3 regions of the Streptomyces sp. NPDC087215 genome follow, and region 1 is predicted to be linked to each of the others. Evidence: riboswitches for the same ligand, from Rfam matches in the RefSeq annotation. Region 1 holds a riboswitch; each other region holds the start of a gene.

Region 1 (3,267 bases):
ACACACTGGTGTCGAGCCGCAGCCCCCACACCTCGTCCGTCAGCCCGTTCCGGCCGACGAGCGCGAGGAACGCGGTGCCCACGAGGACCGTGGGCAGCACGAAGGGGACCGTGACCACGGCCCGCAGGACGCTCTTGCCCGGAAAGTCGAAGCGGGCGAAGACGTACGCCCCCGGCAGCGCGACCAGCAGGGTCAGCGCCGTCGACGCCAGCGCCTGCCAGAGGGTGAAACCGAGGACGTCGAGGATCTCCGGGCGGGCCAGGGTCTCCCCGATCCGGCCCAGCCGCCAGCCGCCGTCGGGCCGCAGCCCCCGGTCCACGATCGACACGACGGGCCAGGCGAAGAAGACCGCGAAGAACGCGACGGGCAGGGCCATCAGGCCCAGCCGCGTCACGTTCCCCCGGACGTCGCGCGCTACTTCACGACCAGCGACGACCACTGCTGGATCCACCCGTCACGCTTCGCGGCGATCTTCTCCGGCGCCATCGTCTCCGGCTCGCCCACGACCACGCCGTGCTTCGTGAACAGCTCGGGAAGCACCGCGTCCGTCACCACCGGGTTGACGAACATCTGGAGCGGCATGTCCTCCTGGAACTTCTTCGAGATCAGGAAGTCGATCAGCGCCTTGCCGCCCTCGGGGTTCTTCGCCCCGTTCAGCAGCCCCGCGAACTCGGTCTGCCGGAAGCAGGTGCCGGTGGACACGCCGGTCGGCGCCACCTTCGGCCGCGGCTCGCCGTAGAGCACCTCGACCGGGGGGCTGGAGGCGTACGACACGACCAGCGGCCGGTCGCCCTTGGCCTGCTTGCCGCCGGCCGAACCGGAGAACTCCTGGTTGTAGGCCAGCTCCCAGCTGTCGACGGTCTTCACTCCGTTGGCCCGGAGCTTCGACCAGTAGCCCGGCCAGCCGTCGTCGCCGTACTTCGCGGCGGTGCCGAGCAGGAAACCGAGCCCCGGGGACGACCGCTCGGGGTTCTCCACCACGAGGAGGTCCTTGTAGGCGGGCTTCACCAGGTCGTCGAAGGTGACGGGCGGCGCCAGCTTCTTGTCCGCGAAGTACTTCTTGTCGTAGTTGACGCAGATGTCCCCGGAGTCGACCGGGGTCACCCGGTGCTCCTTGTCCAGCCGGTACGCGGCCGGGACCCGGTCCAGCCCCTTCGCCTCGTACGGGACGAAGATCCCGTTGTCGAGAGCGCGGGACAGCAGCGTGTTGTCGACGCCGAAGAAGACGTCACCCTGCGGAGAGCCCTTGGTCAGGATCTCTTTGTTCACCGCCTCGCCCGCGTCCCCGCTCTTGAGGACCTTCACGGTGAAACCGGTCTGCTTCGTGAACTCCGCCAGCACCTCCTTGGAGGCGTTGAAGGAGTCGTGGCTCACGAGGGTCACGGTCTTCGGCGCGGGCGCGCCGGACTTCCCCGCCGCGTCGCGGGCGTCGTCCGCCCCGCACGCGGCCAGCGTCGTGACGCCCAGCGCCGCGACGAGCGCGACGGCGGCCGCCTTCTTGGTGCTCACTGACATTCCTCCTGGGTGTGACCAGGAAGAGACGCGGCCCCGCCCACCCGGAGGTGGGCAGGGCGCAACAGCTCGAGTTACGACCGAACTTCCTACCCAGAATGACCTGGGCGAGGTTCAGAGGGTCTGCGGCCTGACGGTCACCGCACTCTCAGCGCTGTGGCGCTCCCCTGTCGGAATATGAAGATGTGTTCGACCTCAGAGTACAAGGTCAGCGTTCGGAGGCCGCCAGCTGTCCACAGGCGCCCTCGATCTCCTGGCCCCGGGTGTCCCGCACGGTCACGGGCACCCCGTGCCGGGCGATGGCCTCGACGAACGCCTTCTCGTCCTCGGGACGGGACGCGGTCCACTTCGAGCCGGGCGTCGGGTTCAGCGGGATGAGGTTGACGTGCACCCGCTTGCCCTTGAGCAGCCGCCCGAGGAGGTCACCGCGCCAGGCCTGGTCGTTGATGTCCCGGATGAGGGCGTACTCGATCGAGATCCGGCGCCCGGACTTCTCCGCGTACTCCCAGGCCGCGTCCAGCACCTCCCGCACGTTCCAGCGGGTGTTCACCGGCACCAGGGTGTCGCGCAGCTCGTCGTCGGGCGCGTGCAGGGAGACCGCGAGACGGCACTTGAAGCCCTCGTCGGCGAAGCGCAGCATCGCGGGGACGAGCCCGACGGTGGAGACGGTGATCCCGCGCTGGGAGAGGCCGAGCCCGTCCGGCTCGGGGTCGGTCAGCCGCCGGATGGCTCCGACGACCCGCTTGTAGTTGGCGAGCGGCTCGCCCATCCCCATGAACACGATGTTCGAGAGGCGGGCGGGCCCACCGGGGACCTCGCCGTCGCGCAGCGCGCGCATCCCGTCGACGATCTGGTGCACGATCTCGGCGGTCGACAGGTTCCGGTCGAGGCCCGCCTGTCCGGTCGCGCAGAACGGGCAGTTCATCCCGCACCCGGCCTGCGAGGAGATGCACATCGTCACCCGGTCCGGGTAGCGCATGAGCACCGACTCGACCAGCGTGCCGTCGTGCAGCCGCCACAGCGTCTTACGGGTGGTGTCGTCGTCGCAGGACAGGTGCCGCACCACCGACATCAGGTCGGGCAGCAGCTCCCCGGCCAGCTTCTCCCGCGAGGCGGCGGGGATGTCGGTCCACTCGGCGGGGTCGTGCGCGTACCGCGCGAAGTAGTGCGCCGACAGCTGCTTGGCGCGGAAGGGCTTCTCGCCGATGGCGGCGACGGCCTCCTTCCGCTCGGCGGGCGACAGGTCCGCGAGGTGCCGCGGCGGCTGCTTGGCACCGCGCGGGGCGACGAAAGTGAGTTCTCCGGGGGTCGGACGGGCCACGACGGGCGTCTCCTCAGGACGACGAGGTCTGGCACCACCCGACGGGCGGGGAACCACGGCGGCGCACTGCCGGAGCCGGGACCTCAGGATCACCCCCGCGGCAGCGGGGCGTACGAAGGGCCCGCGACGCGGTGCGCCACGAGCCCTTCCAGAGTACCCGCTGTCCGTCAACCCGTTCCGACGAAGAGCGCGAGCAGCAGCCAGACCACCGGCGCCGTGGGCAGCAGCGAGTCCAGCCGGTCCATGATGCCGCCGTGACCGGGCAGCAGCGTGCCCATGTCCTTGATGCCCAGGTCCCGCTTGATCATCGACTCGCCGAGGTCGCCGAGCGTCGCGCTCGCCGCCACCGCGAGGCCGAGGACCAGACCCTGCCACCAGACGCCGTCGTCGATCAGGAACCGCATACACAGCGCGCCCGCCGCCATCGCGAACAC
Region 2 (3,267 bases), on a different contig from region 1:
GTGACGTCGTCGAGCACACCGAGCGATCCGATGATGATTCCGGCGAGCAGCAGACCGGACATGTCGATGTTCGGGTAGAGGCCGTGGATCAGTCCGGTGTTGTCGTCGGTGTTGCCGCTCAGCGAGGCCCAGTCGATGAAGAGGGACCCGAGCAGCCCGATCAGCAGCAGCGAGATCAGCGTCCCGAGCACCGCGACCGAGGTGCGGGCCGAGAGGCCATGGCACAGATAGAGCGCGGCCAGCATGATCACGCTCGATCCGACCACCGCCACGACCAGCGGATTCGATCCCTCCAGGATCGCGGGCAGGATGAAGAACGTCAGCACGAGGAAGCTGATGACGAGCGCCACGAGCGCCATCAGGCCCCGCAGCCGGCCGACGAGCACCACCGCGAGCGCGAAGATCCCCGCGAGCAGGGCGATCGGCAGTTTCCGGTTGACGTCCGTCACCGAGTACTGGAGATCGTGGGGCGCGTCGGGAGCGTACGCCACCACCACGCCTTGCCCCTGGTGGAGTTGGCGGGGTGCGTCGGGCTGCACGATCTCGGTGAACCGACGCCCCTTCTCCGGCCCGCTGGTGACCTCGACCGTCGCCTTCGCGCACTGCCCCCGCCGGGAGTCGACGGCCTCGCGCCCCTCCGGGGTGGAGGTGTCCCCGGTCGGCGGGACCTGCCCGGCGTTCACCGACGCGCAGTCGACGTACTGCACGGAGACGACCTTGCCCTGCTCGGTCTGCCGGTCGAAGCCGACTCCCGTGCGCTCGTGCGCCGGGGTGCCCCCTGGCCACAGCACCACCAGACCGACCACCACGGCGGTGGCGAACGGGATCAGGATCGCGGCGATGACCTTGCGCAGATGACGGGAGACCGGGGCGGCGGGACCGTGGCTGTGGCTGTGGCTGTGCCCATGGCCGTGCCCGTGGCCGTGCGGTTCGGGGGTCTGATGGGGGGAAGTCACCGACCGATCATCGCAAGAACGGCAGGGGCCCACTGTTCAGCACGCCAGGGATGGCGCTAGCGTGGTGGCACCTTTGCACACGCGGGAGCTCGGAGCACCGGGCTGAGAGGGCGCTGATCACCGTACGCGCGTACTGATGTACGTACGGGAAAGGGCTGCGCCGACCGCTGAACCTGTTACCGGGTAATGCCGGCGTAGGGAGATCGGTCTCATGACCATTCAGGATGCACGCACGCCTGCCTCCGACCAGAACCGGGCCGACGGGCAGGAGCGCACGCCCGGTTGGCACAAGGGGTACGTCCAGGGCTCGCGCCCCGACCTCCGGGTGCCGGTCCGTCAGGTGCACCTCACCAACGGCCGGGACGTCACGCTGTACGACACCTCCGGCCCGTACACCGACCCGACCGTCGACACCGATGTGCGACGGGGCCTTCCGGCCCTGCGCGAGAACTGGATCGTCGCGCGCGGCGACACCGAGGAGTACGCGGGCCGCCCGGTCCGCCCCGAGGACGACGGCATCAGGCACACCTCGCCGCGCGGCGGGCTCAAGAACCTCGACGCCGTCTTTCCCGGCCGGCCCCGGCTGCCCCGCCGGGGCCGCGAGGGCGGGGCGGTGACCCAGCTCGCGTACGCCCGCCGGGGCGAGATCACCCCGGAGATGGAGTACGTGGCGATCCGGGAGAACGTCTCCCCCGAGGTCGTGCGGGAGGAGATCGCGGCGGGTCGCGCGGTGCTGCCCGCGAACGTCAACCACCCGGAGATCGAGCCGATGATCATCGGCAAGCGGTTCCTGGTGAAGGTCAACGCCAACATCGGCAACTCCGCCGTCACTTCCTCCATCGAGGAGGAGGTGGAGAAGATGACCTGGGCGACCAAGTGGGGCGCCGACACGGTCATGGACCTGTCCACCGGCCGCAACATCCACACCACCCGCGAGTGGGTCCTGCGCAACTCCCCCGTACCGATCGGCACCGTGCCGCTCTACCAGGCGCTGGAGAAGGTCGACGGCAGGGCCGAGGAGCTGACCTGGGAGATCTACAAGGACACGGTCGTCGAACAGGCCGAGCAGGGCGTGGACTACATGACCGTGCACGCCGGCGTACTCCTGCCGTACGTGCCGCTCACCGCGCGCCGCAAGACCGGGATCGTCTCGCGCGGCGGCTCGATCATGGCCGCCTGGTGCCTCGCGCACCACAAGGAGAACTTCCTCTACACGCACTTCGAGGAGCTCTGCGAGATCCTCGCGGCCTACGACGTCACGTACTCGCTCGGCGACGGACTGCGCCCCGGCTCGATCGCGGACGCCAACGACGAGGCGCAGTTCGCGGAGCTGCGCACGCTCGGCGAGCTGAACACGATCGCCAAGCGGCACCAGGTGCAGACGATGATCGAGGGCCCCGGGCACGTCCCGATGCACAAGATCAAGGAGAACATCGACCTCCAGCAGGAGATCTGCGAGGAGGCGCCGTTCTACACGCTCGGCCCGTTGACGACGGACGTGGCGCCCGCGTACGACCACATCACCTCCGGCATCGGCGCGGCGATGATCGCCTGGTGGGGCACGGCGATGCTCTGCTACGTCACGCCCAAGGAGCACCTGGGCCTGCCGAACCGGGACGACGTGAAGACCGGTGTCATCACGTACAAGATCGCGGCGCACGCGGCGGACCTGGCCAAGGGGCACCCGGGCGCGCAGGAGTGGGACGACGCGCTGTCCGACGCGCGGTTCGAGTTCCGCTGGGAGGACCAGTTCAACCTGGCGCTCGACCCCGACACCGCGCGTGAGTTCCATGACGAGACGCTGCCCGCGGAGCCCGCGAAGACGGCGCACTTCTGTTCCATGTGCGGGCCGAGGTTCTGCTCGATGAAGATCTCGCAGGACATCCGGCGGGAGCACGGCGGCACACGGGAGGAGATCGAGGCGGGGATGGCCGAGAAGTCCCAGGAGTTCGCCGCGAGCGGCAACCGCGTGTACCTCCCGCTCGCGGACTGATCCACCGCCGCCGCCGGTACGGTGCCGGACATCGGTACCGGACATCGGTACCGGCGGCGGTCTCAGCCGTCCGGGGCGTCGGGCACGGGTGCGGCGGCGGCCAGGACGTCGTGGAGGAAGGGCAGGATCCCGCGTTCCAGGAGGGCCAGGCGCCAGGCCTCCCGGGCGCGGGACAGCTCGTCGTCCTGCTCCCCGCCCACCTCCGCGGGACTGTTGCGCAGGGCCGTCACGAGGAGTCCCACGGCGGCGCAGAGCAGTCCCGCCGCGGCCACCGTCCCGAAGACCAGACCGGCGGTGAGCAGCGTCGCGCCGAACGCC
Region 3 (3,267 bases), on a different contig from region 1:
GGGCGGCGGCGACCCCGGAGCGGGCCGTGGTCAGGGTGGCGACGAGGGCGTCGAGGGAGAGCGGGCCGGGCAGCTCGCGCGCCTCCCCGTTCACGGACACGATCATGCGGGCTGCTCCTGGCGTACGGGAGGGGCGGGGGAGAAGCGGCGGGGGGAGAAGGGGCGCGCCTCCTCGGGGAGGACGCCGGTGGTGAGGACCTCGGCCATCACGTCGCCGGTCACGGGGGTCAGCAGCACCCCGTTGCGGTGGTGGCCGGTGGCCAGGTGCAGGCCGGGCAGCGCGGTGGGGCCGAGCAGGGGCGCGTTGTCGGGGGAGCCGGGGCGGAGCCCCGCCAGGGTCTCGGTGAGCGGCAGCTCGGTGATGCCGGGGACCAGTTCGTGGGCGTCGCGCAGCAGCTCGTACACCCCGCCCGCGGTCACCGTGGTGTCCCAGCCGAGTTCCTCGCTGGTGGCGCCGACGACCAGCTCGCCGTTGGTGCGGGGCACCAGGTAGACATGGCTGCCGCGGACGACGGCACGGACCGTCCGGGACAGGAACGGGGCGTACGCGGCCGGTATCCGCAAGCGCAGGACCTGGCCCTTGACCGGGCGCACCGGCGGGAGGACCTCCTCGGGCACGCCCGCGAGGCGTCCGCTCAGACTGCCCGCCGCGAGCACGACCTGGCCTGCGGCGAGGTGTCCGCCGTCGGCGAGCACGGCGCCGCGCGCCCGGTCGGCGGTGACCGTCAGACCGTGGGCGAGGGTGCGGTGGAAGGCCACTCCGGCGCGTTCGCAGGCGACGAGGAGGGCGGCGGCGAGCCTGCGCGGGTCGACCTGGTGGTCGCCGTCCACCCGCAGTCCGCCGCGCACCCCGGGCGCGAGCATCGGTTCGAGACGGCGGCACTCGCGCCCGCTGAGCCATTCGGAGGCGAGCCCGCAGCGGGTCTGGAGGGCGTGCAGTTCGCGCAGATGGGACCGGTCGTCGGCGTCGAGGGCGACGGCGAGGGTGCCGCAGGCGCGGTGGCCGACGTCGTGGCCGGTGGCCTCCTCCAGTTCGGCGACGAAGGCGGGGTAGCGGGCCGCGGAGGCGAGGTTGAGCCCGAGGAGGGTCTCCTCGCCGTAGTGGAGTTCGGTGACGGCGGCGAGCATCCCGGCGGCGACCCGGGCCGCTCCGCCGCCGGGGTCCGGGTCGACGACGGCGGCGCGCAGTCCGCGCCGCGCGGCCCGCCAGGCCGTGACCAGGCCGATGATGCCGCCCCCGACCACGAGGACATCGGAAGAACGCATGGGCGTCCAGCCCCTCCCTTCGCCGGCATGACCCGGATCAGGTTCGTACGGTCGGAGGCCGTCCCAGCCTCCCTCTCAGCCCGGTGCGTCCGGGCTCCCGCGAGTGCTTTACGCCCGTCAGACTAGCCCGCGCCGCCGGGCGGCCGCAGGACCCGCCCCACCCCGACTTCCTGACGATCCGTCAGGTGCGTAGGGTGGGCCGGGTGAGCGAGCAGAAGCGGGACCAGCAGCACGTCGTGATCGTCGGCGCCGGGATGGCGGGCGTCCAGACCGCCGTCGCCCTGCGCGAACAGGGCTTCACCGGCCCCGTCACCCTCATCGGCGGCGAACCCCACCAGCCCTACGACCGGCCCCCGCTCTCCAAGGCCGTCCTCCTCGGCAAGGCCGAGGACTCCGCCTTCGACATCGCCTTCGACGACCTCGGCGTCACCCTCCGCCTCGGCCTGGACGTCACCGGACTGCGCGCCGACGCCCACGAGATCGACACCGAGGAGGGGCCCGTCGGCTACGACGTCCTCGTCCTCGCCACCGGTGCCCGCCCCCTCACCCTGCCCGGCACCGAGGGCGTCCCCGGGGTCCATCTGCTCCGCACCCTCGACGACGCCGTCCGCCTCGGACCCGTCCTGGCCCGCCGCAGCGCCGTCGTGGTCGTCGGCGCGGGCTGGATCGGCGCCGAGTTCGCCACCGCCGCCCGCGCGGCCGGATGTCCCGTCACCGTCGTCGAAGCCGCGGACCTCCCCCTCGCCGGGGTCCTGCCCGCCGAGATCGCCGCCCCCATGGCCGAGTGGTACGGGGCGAGCGGCGCCGAACTCCTCACCCACGCGCGCGTGGCCACCGTCGCACCCGGCCGGGTCGTCCTCGCCGACGGCCGCGAGCTCCCCGCCGAAGCCGTCGTCGTCGGCATCGGAGCCCGCCCCGCCACCGACTGGCTCACCGGCTCCGGCATCGCCCTCGATCCGAGCGGCGCCGTCACCGCCGACGACCGGCTGCGCACCTCCCTGCCCGATGTGTACGCCGTCGGCGACTGCGCCTCCTTCCCCTCCGCCCGCTACGGCGAACGGCTCCTCGTCCACCACTGGGACAACGCCCTCCAGGGCCCGCGCGCCGTCGCTTCGGCGATCACCGGGACCGACCGGGCGCCGTACGACCCCGTCCCGTACTTCTGGTCCGAGCAGTTCGGCCGCTTCGTCCAGTACGCGGGCCACCACGCCCACGCCGACGCCCTCGTCCGGCGCGGCGACCCCGCCGCCGACGACGCCTGGTCCGTGCTCTGGCTGCGCGCCGGGGTCCCCGTCGCCCTGCTGGCCGTCGGCCGCCCCCGCGACCTGGCCCAGGGCCGCAGGCTCATCGAGGCCGGCACCCCGGTCGACCCGGTCCGCGCGGCGGACCCCTCCGTCCCCCTGAAGACCGCCGCCCGGTAGGGCCCGACTACCGGCTGTCGGTCCGGGATGGCAGGCTTGTCCCCGTGACCCAGATTGACGTAAAGATCGATGCGCTCGTCCCCGCCTGGCTCTACGTGCCCGACATCGCGGAGATGCTCGACATCGACGTGACCCGCGTGCGACAGCTGATCAAGGAAGGCCAGCTCATCGCCGTCCGCCGGGGACAGAACAACGCCCTGCAGATTCCCGCCGCCTTCCTCCAGGAGGACCAGATCGTCAAGGGCCTCGTGGGCACCCTCACGCTGCTGCGCGACGACGGTTTCAGCGACGAGGAGATGCTGGAGTGGCTCTTCACCCCGGACGAGAGCCTGCCGGGCACGCCCGCGCAGGCGCTCGGCGAGAATCGCGGCACGGAGGTGAAGCGCCGCGCCCAGGCGCTCGCCCTCTGACCCGGCACCGAAGACACCATCCGCGCGTGTCGCGGCGTCCGGCCCCGCCCGGGACCGGCCGCCGCGCCCCGCGCCACCGACGGGGGGAACCCAACCGTGCCCACGCCTCGTGAGCAGCTCGCCGACGCCCGGCTCTACCTGTGCACCGACGCCCGGAAGCGCCAGGGCGA

The links. A riboswitch is a leader RNA that binds a small molecule or an ion and turns the genes downstream of it on or off. The one in region 1 is predicted to bind thiamine pyrophosphate.
Region 2: linked by a shared signal. The riboswitch ahead of thiC (phosphomethylpyrimidine synthase ThiC) and the one ahead of ACIO92_RS27040 (thiamine ABC transporter substrate-binding protein) in region 1 are both predicted to bind thiamine pyrophosphate.
Region 3: linked by a shared signal. The riboswitch ahead of thiO (glycine oxidase ThiO) and the one ahead of ACIO92_RS27040 (thiamine ABC transporter substrate-binding protein) in region 1 are both predicted to bind thiamine pyrophosphate.

Annotation. Positions count from the first base shown of each region.
Region 1 covers NZ_JBIUZD010000013.1:96,632-99,898, forward strand. The annotation lists gene ACIO92_RS27035 (ABC transporter permease) at 1-376, opposite strand, end outside; gene ACIO92_RS27040 (thiamine ABC transporter substrate-binding protein) at 415-1,515, opposite strand; TPP riboswitch at 1,581-1,691, opposite strand; gene rlmN (23S rRNA (adenine(2503)-C(2))-methyltransferase RlmN) at 1,721-2,833, opposite strand; gene ACIO92_RS27050 (phosphatidate cytidylyltransferase) at 3,001-3,267, opposite strand, start outside.
Region 2 covers NZ_JBIUZD010000003.1:258,133-261,399, reverse strand. The annotation lists gene ACIO92_RS10680 (YibE/F family protein) at 1-956, opposite strand, end outside; TPP riboswitch at 1,028-1,174, shown strand; gene thiC (phosphomethylpyrimidine synthase ThiC) at 1,168-2,949, shown strand; gene ACIO92_RS10670 (hypothetical protein) at 3,012-3,267, opposite strand, start outside.
Region 3 covers NZ_JBIUZD010000002.1:711,013-714,279, forward strand. The annotation lists gene thiS (sulfur carrier protein ThiS) at 1-106, opposite strand, end outside; gene thiO (glycine oxidase ThiO) at 103-1,266, opposite strand; TPP riboswitch at 1,264-1,377, opposite strand; gene ACIO92_RS07800 (NAD(P)/FAD-dependent oxidoreductase) at 1,470-2,687, shown strand; gene ACIO92_RS07805 (Rv2175c family DNA-binding protein) at 2,732-3,097, shown strand; gene thiE (thiamine phosphate synthase) at 3,194-3,267, shown strand, end outside.